One region of the Pseudorhizobium marinum genome, then DNA from elsewhere that is predicted to be linked to it. Evidence: predicted binding sites of a transcription regulator. Region 1 holds the regulator's gene; the other holds the start of a gene.
What was found. Region 1 encodes LexA, which represses DNA repair genes until DNA is damaged. Its sites were predicted from a motif close to TGTTCNNNNTGTGTTCNG; they were not measured.

Region 1 (7,163 bases):
CGCCGCCACGGCCGACCCGGTGATCCGCCGCCCGCCCGAGCAGGTCGTGCTGCTGGCGCGCTCCCGGCACGTCCCGTTCGAGGCAGGAGAATGGATCAGCGGCCGGGCGCGCCTCTCGCCGCCCTCGGGTCCGGCGCTGCCGGGCCTCAATGATTTCGCCTTCAGCGCCTATTTCGACGGCATCGGCGCCGTCGGCTTCTTCTATGGCGCACCCCTTCGTTCCGCGGAGCCGCGGCGTCCTGCAGGCGCAGCGTCAGGCGGGCTGGAGCGGCGCATCTTTGCCCTTCGCGGCGCGATCGCCGAGCGGATCCGGGCGACCGTGCCGGGTGACGCCGGCGCCTTCGCGGCCGCCATTGTCACCGATGAGAGACGCGCGATCTCGCAGGAGACGACGGAGGCGCTGCGCATTTCCGGCCTTGCCCATATCGTCGCCATCTCCGGCCTCAATATGGCGCTCGCCGCCGGCATCTTCTTCGTCGGGCTGAGGACGATCCTGGGCTGGTTTACCGGCTTCGCGCAGGCCTGGCCGGTCAAGAAGATCGCCGCTTTCGGCGCGCTGCTGATGGCGACCGCCTATTACCTGATCTCGGGTTTCGCCATCTCGGCGGAACGCGCCTATCTGATGATGTCGGTGATGCTGATCGCCGTCTTCTTCGACCGGATGGCGATCAGCCTGCGCAATGTCGCGATCTCCGCGCTCGTCATCCTCGCCATGTCGCCCTCGGAAATCCTGGGGCCGAGTTTCCAGATGTCCTTTGCCGCAACGGTCGCGCTGGTTGCCGGCTATGCGGTCTGGAGCCGGCGAGCGGCCGACGCCGAGGCGACGTTCTTTCCGCCGCTCAAGGGCCGATGGGCCGTCGCCACGACCGGCTGGCATTTCATGGTCGGCATCTTCGTCACCTCCCTGATCGGCGGACTGTCCACGGCCATCTACTCCATGGAGCACTTCCACCGCCTTGCGGGCTACGGCCTGGCGGCAAACCTCGCCGTGATGCCGATCATCTCCTTCATCGTCATGCCGGCCGGTCTCGTCGGCATGCTGCTGATGCCCTTCGGGCTGGACGCTCCCTTTCTGACGCTGATGGGCCACGGTCTTTCCGCGGTGATTGCCGTGGCAAACCACGTGGCCGCCTGGGGCGGCGACGTCCCCGTCGGCCGCCAGCACCCCTGGTTCCTGGCAATCGCATCGGCCGGTTTCCTGCTGCTGGCGCTGCTGCGCACGCGTTTGCGGCTCGTTGGCCTGCCGCTTCTGGTGCTGGCCTTCCTGCTGAGCTGGCACGCGCAGCGACATCCCTCGGGCGATCTTCTGGTGGCGGAGGACGGTGCCCTCGTGGCGCTTCTCGGGCCGGCTGTTGCCACCAACCGTGCCCGCCCGCCGGACTTCATCTTCGATCAATGGCAGCGGGCGCTGCGGCTGGAACAGCCGCTAGCGCCGAAGGTGTCACCATCCGGAGATATCGCGGCGATTTTGGTCAGTGACCCTCCCGACCGGCTGCCCCTGGATCCGGATCAGCTGGCACAGGTCCGCACAGCGATGCGCGAGATGGCCCGGGTGGCGGAGGAGAGCAGGGGGCTCTTCCATTGCATGCCGAAAGCCTGGTGTCTGGCCGTCACGACCGAGGGAGCGTTGGTTGCGGTGATGGAGGACGGCCGGCTCACCGGCATCGGCTGTGATCTGGCGGCGGTCGTCGTTGCACCCCGCGCCCGCTTCGACCACTGCTACTCCGGTGCGCTACTGATCAGCGGCAAGGCGCTGCGAAAGACCGGCGCTCTGGAGATCCGCTTCAGCGGCAGCGAAGACATGCGGCGCTGGCAGGCGACTGCGGCGATGCGCGGTATAGACCGCCCCTGGACCCGCCATCGCCACTACGAATGGCGCAGCGACAGCTTTGACCCAAGTCTTTCCGAGTCGCTCTCGATGCTGCTCAGTGGTAGCGGCGGATGAGGCCGACGAGCTTGCCCTGAACCTTGACGCGGTCCGCCGGCAGGATGCGGGTTTCGTAAGCCGGGTTGGCGGCTTCCAGCGCGATCGAGGCGCCGCGGCGACGGAAGCGCTTCAGCGTGGCTTCCTCGTCGTCCACCAGGGCAACGACGATGTCGCCGGGTCCGGCCGTCTGGCCGTTGCGGATGATGACCGTGTCGCCGTCGAGGATGCCGGCCTCGATCATCGAATCGCCCTTCACCTCCAGCGCGTAATGTTCGCCTGGTCCCAGCATCTCGATCGGAACGGAAATATCGTGGGTATTGTTCTGGATGGCCGAGATCGGCACGCCGGCGGCGATGCGGCCCATCACCGGAACGGTCGCGCTGCCGCCCTCGTCGTTGGCGGCCCGCGCCGCAGGGGCGGGTACCGGCTTCGTCTTGCCGAGGCTGCCCTCGATGACGCTCGGCGAGAAGCCGCGACGCGGTTGCAGGCTGCTGCTGTAGGCCTCCGGCAGCTTGATCACTTCCAGCGCCCGGGCCCGGTTGGGCAGGCGGCGGATGAAGCCGCGCTCCTCGAGCGCCGTGATCAGCCGGTGGATGCCCGACTTCGAGGCCAGGTCCAACGCATCCTTCATCTCGTCGAAGGAGGGCGGTACGCCCGATTCCTTCATCCGTTCGTGAATGAAGAGAAGCAGTTCCTGCTGTTTGCGCGTGAGCATCGTGGCCCCTTCGGTGTGAAACAAATACGGAACAGACTGTATCTGTTCCACATGTGTTCCGCAAGGGTCAAAATTTCCGTCGAATTGCGCAGACGCCCCTTCCGGAAGAGGGCATAGCACGCTCTCATGAGGTCCGTATCCCGAGAGGAACCATGATGAACATCCGCAGCATCGATCACCTGGTCCTGCCCGTGTCCGGGCTGCCGCAGGCGCGCGCAGCGCTCCAGCGCCTGGGCTTCACGGTCGCCCCGGATGCCCGCCATCCGTTCGGGACCGAAAACGCCTGCGTGTTCCTGGAGGACGGCGCCTATCTGGAGCCGCTCGCCGTCGCCGACCGCGCGACCTACGACCGGTCGTCCGACACCGGCAATGTCTTCACCGCCCGCGACCGGCAGGTGCGCCGCATCTTGCCCGATGCCGGATTGTCCGCCGTCGTGCTGGCAACCGCTGATGCCGTCGCGGAAGATGCCGGCTATCGTTCGGAGGGCGTATCTGCCGGAGAGATCCTGGAGTTTTCCCGCAAGCTGTCGCTGCCCGAGGGTGGAGAGGTTACCGCGAGCTTTCGACTGGCCTTTGCCGCCGACGAGCGTTCGCCGGCTTTCTTCCTGTTTTCCTGCCAGCGGATCAACGCGCTCCCCCGCGACATCGGCGCCCTGGCGCGCCATGCCAACGGCGTCTCGGGCCTGCGGGAAATCGTGCTGGCTGCGGCTCGACCGGCGGAGGAGTGTCACCTCCTGGAGACGGTGCTGGCGGCGCAGGGCATGCGCCAGGGTGATTCCATCGTGTTCCAAACCCGCAACGGCATTCTGCGGGTCATCGAGGATCAAACGCCGCCCGACGCTTCCTCGTCCGACCGGGGCGCGATACCCGGCCTGCGCGGGCATTCGGTGGTCTTTGCCGTCGCCGATCTCGCCGTGACAGAGGCGGTCCTTGCTGCTAATGACGTGCCGTTCCTGCGCCGGGACAACCGCCTGATCGTGGCGGAGGCCACCGGGCAGAAAGTGGTATTTGCCTTCGAGGAGTAATGCGATGGACGTGAGCCCGAATTCTGAGGTCTATGCGGGCGAGGGCGCCGGCCGTGTGCTCTTCTCGCAGACGGCACGCTTTTCCCTGATTGCCGGCCCCTGCCAGATGGAGAGCCGCGACCATGCCTTCATGGTCGCCGGCGTGCTGAAGGAACTCTGCGGCAAGCTCGGCATCGGGCTCGTCTACAAGTCGTCCTACGACAAGGCGAACCGCACCTCCATCTCCGGCAAGCGCGGCATCGGCTTGGAGAAGGCGATGGAAGTCTTCGCCGACCTGAAGACGGAGTTCGGCTTCCCCGTCCTCACCGACATCCACACCGAGGAACAGTGCGCGCTGGTGGCGCCGACGGTCGACATCCTGCAGATCCCCGCCTTCCTCTGCCGCCAGACCGATCTCCTGATCGCCGCCGCAAAGACGGGCCGCGTCATCAACGTCAAGAAGGGCCAGTTTCTCGCCCCCTGGGACATGAAGAACGTGCAGTCGAAGTTCCTGGCCAGCGGCAATCCGAACGTGCTTCTGTGCGAGCGCGGCGCCTCCTTCGGCTACAACACGCTGGTCTCCGACATGCGCTCGCTGCCGACCATGGCGGCCATGGGCTCGCCGGTCATCTTCGATGCGACTCACTCGGTGCAGCAGCCGGGCGGCCAGGGCGGCTCGACCGGCGGCCAGCGTGAGTTCGTCGAGACGCTGGCGCGGGCGGCCGTCGCCGTCGGCGTCGCCGGCCTCTTCATCGAGACCCACGAAGATCCCGACAATGCCCCCTCGGACGGGCCGAACATGGTGCATCTGAAGGATATGCCGCGGCTGCTGGAAAAGCTGCTCGCCTTCGACGCCGTCAGCAAATCCGCCTGATCGCGGATTGGCGCCGAGATTGTAATTTGCCTGTCATCGATTAAGAGACATTGTCGATGACCGATGGGCCTTAAGCTTACCTCAGGGAGAGATCATGACTGCCATTACCGACATCGTCGCACGCGAAATCCTCGACAGCCGCGGCAACCCGACCATTGAAGTCGATGTGTTTCTGGAAGACGGCAGCATGGGCCGCGCCGCGGTTCCCTCTGGCGCCTCGACCGGTGCCCACGAGGCGGTCGAACTGCGTGACGGCGGCAAGCGCTATCACGGCAAGGGCGTCGAGAAGGCGGTGGAAGCCGTCAACACCGAAATCTTCGATGCCATCGGCGGCTTCGATGCCGAAAGCCAGATTCATATCGACCAGACGATGATCGCGCTCGATGGCACCGCCAACAAGTCGCGCCTCGGCGCCAATGCGATCCTCGGCGTATCGCTCGCCGTCGCCAAGGCTGCCGCCGATTCGTCCGGCCTGCCGTTCTACCGCTATGTCGGCGGCGCGAGCGCCCATCTCCTGCCGGTGCCGATGATGAACATCATCAACGGCGGTGCCCATGCCGACAACCCGATCGACTTCCAGGAATTCATGATCATGCCGGTCGGCGCGGAAAACATCCGGGAAGCCGTGCGCATGGGTTCGGAAGTCTTCCATATCCTGAAGAAGGAACTGGCGGCGCAGGGTCACAATACCAACGTCGGCGACGAGGGCGGCTTTGCGCCGGGCCTGAAGAGCGCGCCGGAGGCGCTCGACTTCATCATGAAGTCGATCGAGAAGGCCGGCTACAAGCCGGGCGACGACATGTGCCTGGCGCTCGACTGCGCCTCGACCGAGTTCTTCAAGAACGGCAAATACGAGATGGAAGGTGAAGGCCGCACGCTGGAGCCGGAAGCCATGGCCGACTACCTCGCCGAGCTCGCCGGCAAATACCCGATCATCTCGATCGAGGACGGCATGGCCGAGGACGACTGGGACGGCTGGAAGTATCTGACCGACAAGATCGGCAGCAAGTGCCAGCTGGTCGGCGACGACCTCTTCGTCACCAACTCCGCCCGCCTGCGCGACGGCATCAAGATGGGCGTCGCCAACTCCATCCTCGTCAAGGTCAACCAGATCGGCACGCTGACGGAAACGCTCGACGCCGTTGAGACGGCGCACAAGGCTGGCTACACCAGCGTCATGTCGCACCGCTCGGGCGAAACGGAAGACTCCACGATCGCCGATCTCGCGGTTTCCACCAACTGCGGACAGATCAAGACCGGCTCGCTGTCGCGCTCCGACCGGCTGGCCAAGTACAACCAGCTGATCCGCATCGAGGAAATGCTCGGTCCCCAGGCGGCCTACGCCGGTCGCTCGATGATCCGGGCATAATACGCCGCCTCGCGGCCTCCACGTTTTTGAAAAGCCCGGCTTGTCCGGGCTTTTCTGCATCCAGCGCAGGGTCAACGATTGCTTAAGCAAGTTCTGGCAGTTTGAGGCATTCGTAATGCGTTGCAGGATGTCGCTCGGGTATGTGGACCAAGCATCACAAAGAAAGAAAACTGGGCCGTTTCGTCCTTCCGCTCATCACTGTCGCCTTCCTCTCCTATTTCGGCTACCATTCGCTCAACGGAGACTTGGGGCTCGTGGCGACGGAGAAGTTCGAGCGCCAGCGACTGGAGCGCGTGGCGGAGCTGGGTCAGCTGACGGAGAGGCGCCGCGAGCTGGAGCGCCAGGTTCAGCTTCTGAGCGACGGCTCTCTCGAAAAGGACATGCTGGACGAGATCGCCCGCTACCAGCTGAATGTGTCGCGTGACAACGAAATCGTCATATTCAACAACTACTTCTAGATTAACTTGATCTAGGTTAATCTATTTTTCATTAATGATATCATCGGGTTGTGCCGAATGTGTGCCATGCATTTATGGCATTGCTGGGGTGCTGTTTCTTCCCTATGGTAGCGCTCAGAAATGACACATGCAGCACAGAGGGAGGGATCAATGGCGCCGAACAAGACCGCGTCTGCATCCGGCCGCAAATCCGCGGCAAAGCCTGCACGAAAAGACTTCAACGGTGGCACCTACGCCGAATTCGACAAGGACCAGGAGGTCAAGGCCTACCGCGACATGCTGCTCATCCGGCGTTTCGAGGAAAAGGCCGGCCAGCTCTATGGCATGGGCTTCATCGGCGGCTTCTGTCACCTCTACATCGGCCAGGAAGCGGTCGTCGTCGGCATGCAGATGTCGCTGAAGGAAGGCGATCAGGTGATCACCGGCTATCGCGACCACGGCCACATGCTGGCAACCGGCATGAGCGCCCGTGGCGTCATGGCCGAGTTGACGGGGCGTCGGGGCGGCTATTCCAAGGGGAAGGGCGGCTCCATGCACATGTTCTCCAAGGAAAAGCAGTTCTACGGCGGCCACGGCATCGTCGGTGCCCAGGTCTCGCTCGGCACCGGTCTTGCCTTTGCCAACAAGTACCGCGGCAATGACAGCGTCTCCACCGCCTACTTCGGCGACGGCGCGGCCAACCAGGGCCAGGTCTACGAAAGCTTCAACATGGCGCAGCTCTGGAAGCTGCCGATCGTCTACGTGATCGAGAACAACCGCTACGCCATGGGTACCTCCGTGTCGCGCGCCTCGGCCCAGACCGATTTCTCGCAGCGC
Region 2 (7,163 bases), on a different contig from region 1:
CCGAAAAGCGGAAGGCGGAAGACCAGAAATCGGAATCCGCTGTCAACGAGACATTGACAATCCGAGTGCGGTAATTTTCTCCGCAACCTGGGGATGAAATTCCGTCGATGCCGGAGCGGTGGGCGACCGGGGCCCACGGAGACGTTTTATGTTGCAGTGCGAAAACAGCAAGCCTTATCAAGGCGCTATAAATTAGATGTCAGAAATGTGACTATAGGTCGCGTAAATAAGGCAAAGCGAAAACGCTCCGACCGGAGTGCTTCATCATGTATGGCGTGCGACGGATTCAAGAGGCAAACAAATTTTTTGATGCCTGCAAAAAATGCATTCCTGAAGGCATCTGCCTCCATATCTTGCATGGCAGGAGCCACGCGAAGCAGCCGTCGAGGCGCGTCGGGAGCCAACGGCGGCAAGATATTGCCACCGCCGCCGACCCTGTTCGGCGCGCTAGAGACGGCTCCAGGTCTGCGTCTTGCAGAGGATCTTCATGACGCAACCCTTCATCTTCAGCGTATCGCCGTTGACGGCGCCGGAACCGCTGTAGGTCTTGTTGTTGGCCGGATCGGTGATCTCACCATTATAGGTGCCGCCGCTGCCGGCGAGCTTGCCGATCTGCCGGCCGGCGTGCTGGCCGGTCTTCAGCGTCACGCAATAGGCGCCGCCGCATGAGCCGATCACGGCGGTTTCGCCGCTGGCGGTCTTCCAGTTGCCTTCAATGGGTTCGGCTGCAATCCCCGCCGTGGCAAACAGTGCAAAGGCGGCAGTCAGCATCAGATGACGCTTCATCGTGTGGTTCTCCATCCCGAAGGGCAGCGCCATTGGCGCACGCCCGTTTCCTCCTGCCCGCTCCATCCCGGCGAGCAGAGCGAGAATATCTTACCGGCACGTAAAGGTAAACGTCTCCCGAGCCTGCTTTCACGGCCTTTCCCATCGCTGTCGTGGAGGCCGATCGGTCGAGGTCTGAAATGCGTCATCGAGATCGTGGTTAGGAAAGGGTTGATTTGCCGGCGTGAAGTTTTTGTAAATTTTAAGCGGAAATCCCGGTGCGCCAGTGCCTCTGATATTTAACGAAAACTCAATTTTACCAAGCGTTTGCATTTTGTTTTCTTCAAATTAATCAAGCTTTTTAGGCGCCTGTTGGAAGGTCTGGGCGATACTCGGGTCATCAAACGAGCGGGAAATTCCGCCGCCGGAAGGATCATAAAAAGCCGCTTCAAGACGGTGATCCGGACGGAGCCCGAAAGGGCAAAAACAGGGACTACGACGAGAACGCAGGTCAAACAGGGACAAGAACCAATGGCACGCTTTGAAATGTACAATACCGACAATGCCACGATGGGTGGCGAGGCCCGTGCGGATGTATTCTGCGACATGGGTCTGATGTATGCGACGGGTCGCGGCTGCGCCGTCGATCTGGTCTCGGCGCACAAGTGGCTGAACATTGCCGCGATCAAGGGCTCAGAGCGCGCCGCCGAACTGCGGGCCGATCTTGCCCAGACGATGAGCAAGCTCGAACTGGCAGCGGCCCTGCGCGCTGCCCGCGAATGGATGACGATGCACTGATGCCGCGCATGCAGGGCATCATCGGGCAGCGGCATCCCGCCGTCCGTCACTCCAGCACAAGCGATTGAACCGCGACCGGCAGAAACAAGGCTGGCGCGGTTTTCGCGTTAGAGGCTCTTGAGCACCAGGGGCAGGGCCTGCTCCAGCAGCGCCATGTCGCTCTCCGGTCCGGCACTGACGCGGATGCAGCGGTTGAGCGGCGCGACACCCGGCATGCGGATGAAGACGCCGTAATCCATCAGTCCATCGACGATCGCCTTGGCGTAGGCCCCATCGCGGCCGCAGTCGATGGCGACGAAATTTGTGGCCGAGGGCAGGGGCGTGAGACCATTGTCGCGGGCGATCTGCGCAATCCGCTCCCGCGAGCCGGCAATCCTGTCGATGACCTTCCCCAGATAATCCTGATCGGCCAGTGCCGCGAGCGCCGCCGCGGTGCTGATGCGCGCCATGCCGAAATGATTGCGGATCTTGTCGAAGGCCGCGGCCGTTCCCGGCGTCGAGATGGCGTAGCCGATGCGGGCGCCCGCAAGACCATAGGCCTTGGAGAAGGTGCGGGTGCGGATCACGTTGGGCCGGTCGAGCAGCGCCTCGATCGCCGGCGTCGAACCGGCCGGTGCCGTCTCGCAATAGGCCTCGTCGAGAATGAGCAGCGACGTCTCCGGCACCGCAAGCGCAAAGGCCACGACACTGTCGGCGTTCCACCAGCTGCCCATCGGATTGTCGGGATTGGCGAAATAGACGAGCGGCGGGTTCTCGCGGCGAACCGCGTCCAGGAGGCCGTCCAGATCCTCGCGGTCGTCCACATAGGGCACCGTCACGAGCCGTCCGCCGTGGCCGGTGACGTGGAAATTGAAGGTCGGATAGGCGCCGAGCGACGTCACCACCGAAAACCCCGGCTCGATCACCAGCCGGACGATCTGCCCGAGCAGCGAATCGATGCCTTCCCCGATCGCCAGGTTCTCCGGCCGGCAGCCGAGATGGGCGGCCAGCGCCTGCTTCAGGGCGAAATTCTCCGGGTCGTTGTACTTCCAGGTCGAGGGGGCCGCTTCCGCGATCGCCTGCAGGACCGACGGCGCCGGACCGAAGCCGTTTTCGTTCGCGCCGATGCGGGCCTTTACCTCAAGGCCGCGATTGCGCTCGATCGCTTCGGGACCGACGAACGGCACAGTCGCTGGCAGCGCATTGATGAGGGGCGTGAAACGGGAGAATGCCGACATGATGATGATGGACCTGCTGCGGAGAAACCGGCACACCATAGGGCCGAATGAACGGCGTGCAAGCCCTGGCAACGCTCAACCGGTACGGCCGGCGAAGCTGTCGGCATTGCGCTTGAACAGGGCGGCGAGCCGGTCCACCACCAGTCGCATTTCCGGACGATGCCGGTCGTCGTCATGGGCGACGATCCACAGCGTATGGGTGAGTTCCTCGATGATGGGGCCGTCCCGCGTGAGCTCCGGCCGCCGATCACCGACGAAAAGGGGAGGAGGCCGCGACCATTGCCGGCGCAGATCAGCCGCAGCAGCAGGTCCGGCGCGTTGGCCCAGGTCCGGATGTCCGCCTCGTGATGCTCGAACACCCATCGGTCCGCCGGCGAATGGGCGCTTTGCGTGCCGATCGAGACCCAAGGCAGCGGCAATCCGTCGGTGCCCGCCGGCCGATAGACGGCATGTGCGACCTGCACCGACTTGCGGATCGCCAGATTGCCTGTCTCGGGACGGCTCCGCACGAGGCCGATATCCGTCTCGCGATAGGTGAAGTCGATTCCGGCGGCATGCGTCTGGCAGCAGAGCCGGAACGGGTCGTCCGGTCCGCGGATGGCTTGCGTCTCGGTGGCGATGAAGCCCGAGAGCCATGGATCGGCGCCGATGGAGACGATCGGCAGCGTGAAGGCCTGGCCCCGCCAGCTGGCAATCTTGTCCGCTGTCTTCTGCATGGAAATGACATGCGCCAGCAGCACCTCGCCGTCGGGCGCCAGGCGATAGCCCCGCTGGCTGCGGATGAAGAGCGCGCGCCCGGTCGCCCGCTCGAGCGCCAGCATCCGACGGCCGATGGTCGGGGCGCTGAGGCCGGTCCGATCGGCAGCGCCACTGAGCCCACCTTCGGTCGCCACATGCAGGAAAAGTCTGAGGTCGTCCCAACCGGCGTCATCCATGGCTCTCTCCTTACCCTCATGAGCGGCGGCCGGCCATCGTTCGTGGATGAAAACCGCGTTTCGTCCACGCGTCTACCTTTGTCCCCGGCGGCAGCTTAGCTCGTCTCCAGAGGTTGCTGGAGGGAGATCGCCATGCTGCTCGGTTGGGTCAGGATGTGGATTGCGGTGAACGACGGGACAAGGAAGAAGCGCAAGGCTTTCTCCGATCCTCTCGAGGGACCGGAGTGGCAGGGCCTGCTCTGGGCTCTGCCCCTGCTCTTGCCCGGCGGACGCAAGCGCCCGCAGGGCAATCCGACCCGCCAGGGCGGCAGTCGGCGGCCAGGTCTCAGTGGCTGGTTTCGAAGCTCAGGCGGATCACGTGGTGGAGGAATTCGGCGTTGATCAGCATGTTGAAGCCGACGGTCACCTTCTCCTCCTCGCGGCGGATCACCGTGCATCCGATCTCGTCGTGGATGCCGAGAATCTCAAGGAAGAAGTTGCTGGGGACGGGGATGTGGGGGCTGACTTCCAGTTCGGCGCCGTAGAGCGACATCGTGCGGATCAGGCAGCGCAGATAGGTTCCCGTGCTGAGATGATGGCCGACGAAGATGATCTTGCCGGGCCGTTCGATCGTGAACTTCTCGAAGACCTGGTCTCGTGCGGCGCTCTGCTTCGGATCGTGGTCCATATTCAAGGGCATGACACCCTCCTTCTGTCTCCTCAGGTCCGCAGTCTGCCCGACATCAGCTAACACATCCTGAATGAGAATCCTCGAATTGTGCCGGCCTGTACGATTGTGCGGCAGGCGCCCGGCCGCCGCCGGCGACGGCTGCCGCATCCGTCCGGCCGGTTGACGGAACCGTCTCCCGGCGCTACCCCTCCCGATGAATTTTGCCGCTTTGCAGGGAAGGACGGCCATTGACGGACAGGCTTGTGATCGTCGGAGCCGGGCAGGCCGGGTTTGCGCTTGCCGCAAGGCTCCGCGCCCTCAACGACACGCGGCCGATCACGCTGGTCGGCGCCGAGGAAGTTCACCCCTACCAGCGTCCGCCGCTCTCCAAGAAGTATCTGCTCGGCGAGATGACCTTCGACCGCCTGACCTACCGACCTGCGGAATGGTACGCGGAGCATGATGTCGAGGTGCGGCTGTCGACCTTCGTCGAGGAGATCGACCGCACGGCAAGACGTATTCGCATGCAGGACGGCAGCTTTATCGACTATCACACGCTGGCGCTGACGACTGGTGCCGCGCCGCGTCAGCTTCCGGACGCGATCGGCGGAGACCTCGACGGTGTCCACGTCATGCGCAGCAAGCGCGACGCCGACGAGCTTGCCGCCGAAATGCGCCCAGGCCGTCGTCTGCTGGTGATCGGCGGCGGCTATATCGGGCTCGAGGCCGCCGCCGTCGCCCGCCATCTCGGGGTCGAGGTGACGCTGATCGAGATGGCCGACCGCATCCTGGCGCGCGTGGCATCTGCCGAGACGGCGGACCTGATTCGCGCGGTGCATCTCCAGCACGGCGTGTCCATCCGCGAGAAGACCGGCCTCGTCCGCCTGATCGGCAAGGACGGCAGGGTCTGCGGCGCGGAGCTCTCAGACGGCTCCGTCATCGACGTCGATTTCGCCATCGTCGGGATCGGCGTCACGCCGAACGACCGGCTGGCGCGCGAAAGCGGGCTCGATGTCGGCAATGGCGTCATCGTCGACGCCTTCGGGCGCACCTCCGATCCGGCCATCGTCGCGGCCGGAGACTGCACGCTGCTGCCGTGGAACGGCCACCATATCCGGCTCGAATCGGTCCAGAACGCCGTCGACCAGGCCGAAGCCATTGCCGCGGTTCTGGCCGGTGGCGACATCCCCTACGATCCCAAGCCTTGGTTCTGGTCGGATCAGTACGACGTCAAGCTGCAGATCGCCGGCTTCAATCTCGGCTACGACGAGACCCTGGTGCGCCCGGGAATGCGCGAAGGCAGCATCTCCATCTGGTATTTTGGCGAGGGCCGCTTTCTGGCGGTGGACGCCATCAACGACGCCAAGGCCTATGTCACCGGCAAGAAGCTGCTCGATGCGGGCATCCAGCCGGACCGGCGCGTGCTGATCGATCCCGCGGCCGACCTCAAACAACTTCTCCTTTAGGAATAGACGCCATGCCCGTGCCGAAAAACCTCTTCAAGGCCGCCCTTCGCGACGGCAGGCCGCAGATCGGCCTGTGGCTGAACACCGGCGAGCCCCTCATCGCAGAACTCGCAGGCACTGCCGGCTTCGACTGGCTGGTGATCGACGGCGAGCACGGGCCGAACGATCTGCGCAGCATCATCGACCAGCTGCGGGCGCTCTCGGCGTCCCCGGCGGAAGCCGTCGTGCGTCCGCCGATGGGCGAACCCTGGATGATCAAGCAGCTGCTCGATGCCGGCGCCCGCACGCTGCTGGTGCCGATGGTCGATTCGGCGGAGCAGGCGAGGGCGCTGGTGAAGGCCGTGCGCTATCCCCCGCACGGCATCCGCGGCGTTGGCGCGGCCGTCGCGCGGGCCTCCGCCTTCAACACGGTCTCCGACTACGCCGAGACGGCCGCCGACGAAATCTGCCTTCTCGTTCAGGCCGAAACCCGCGCGGCGATCGCCGATCTCAAGAACATCGCGGCGGTCGAGGGTATCGACGGCGTCTTCATCGGCCCGGCGGACCTTTCGGCGGACATGGGCTATCTCGGCCGCATCGAGGCGCCCGAGGTGCAGGAGGTGATCGAAAAGGCGCTTGCGACGATTACCGCGGCGGGCAAGGCGGCCGGCATCCTGACCTTCAACGAGGCGCTCAACCTCCGCTACATCGATCTCGGTGCGCGATTCGTGGCCGTCGGCTCCGACGTGGCGGAATTTGCCGGCACCCTGCGCCGGCTCGCCGGCCGCTACGGCCGCGGTACGCCGGGCACGGGCGGCGCTTCCGGCTACTGACCCCGTGTCCCGCCCCACCAAACCCCCGGGCGGGACAATTCCCCCGGCACGGCGAAAAGGCCTTGCAATCGCTAATCATCCGACTTAATCAGGCCGCAACGGAGAGGTGGCCGAGTGGTCGAAGGCGCTCCCCTGCTAAGGGAGTATACCCGGAAGGGTATCGTGGGTTCGAATCCCATCTTCTCCGCCATTTTGAACGATCCCCCCAAATCAACACTTCTAACCGCCGCGCTTGACGCTGGCTCCGGCCTTGATGGCTGCCGACGCTGCATGTCCGGCCACGGCATCGAAGCGTATCGCCTTGCCGACCGGGCTCCGGAATCCGGGCGCGGTGGAACTTTCTCCCGTCGCTGATGATTAAGGCGAGAGCCGCCGGGGTTTGCTGCGGTGACGCAGAGGAGTTCTGTCGGCGAATCGCGTTTCGGTCGAGGCGCCGCAGAGGCGGGCCTTTTCCGGCAAGCCTGACGGATCTTCCGCGATCGTCTGGATGATCATCTTCGAGGAAAGCATGGCAGAAAAAA

Region 2: a site for LexA is predicted at 1,266-1,283, ahead of EO99_RS0109315 (sel1 repeat family protein). Genes of this name have one in related genera too.

What each region holds. Positions count from the first base shown of each region.
Region 1 is NZ_JMQK01000026.1:31,018-38,180, reverse strand. Features, by position in the region: gene EO99_RS0122345 (ComEC/Rec2 family competence protein) at 1-1,945, shown strand, start outside; gene lexA (transcriptional repressor LexA) at 1,926-2,642, opposite strand; gene EO99_RS0122335 (VOC family protein) at 2,798-3,667, shown strand; gene kdsA (3-deoxy-8-phosphooctulonate synthase) at 3,672-4,520, shown strand; gene eno (phosphopyruvate hydratase) at 4,615-5,889, shown strand; gene EO99_RS0122315 (FtsB family cell division protein) at 6,030-6,347, shown strand; gene pdhA (pyruvate dehydrogenase (acetyl-transferring) E1 component subunit alpha) at 6,498-7,163, shown strand, end outside.
Region 2 is NZ_JMQK01000006.1:399-7,561, forward strand. Features, by position in the region: gene EO99_RS0109310 (DUF2147 domain-containing protein) at 448-786, opposite strand; gene EO99_RS0109315 (sel1 repeat family protein) at 1,297-1,563, shown strand; gene EO99_RS0109320 (pyridoxal phosphate-dependent aminotransferase) at 1,671-2,780, opposite strand; partial or broken gene EO99_RS25620 (LysR family transcriptional regulator) at 2,856-3,715, opposite strand; gene EO99_RS0109335 (hypothetical protein) at 4,041-4,394, opposite strand; gene EO99_RS0109340 (NAD(P)/FAD-dependent oxidoreductase) at 4,613-5,830, shown strand; gene EO99_RS0109345 (HpcH/HpaI aldolase family protein) at 5,842-6,642, shown strand; tRNA gene EO99_RS0109350 (tRNA-Ser) at 6,743-6,832, shown strand; gene EO99_RS0109355 (exopolysaccharide biosynthesis protein) at 7,151-7,163, shown strand, end outside.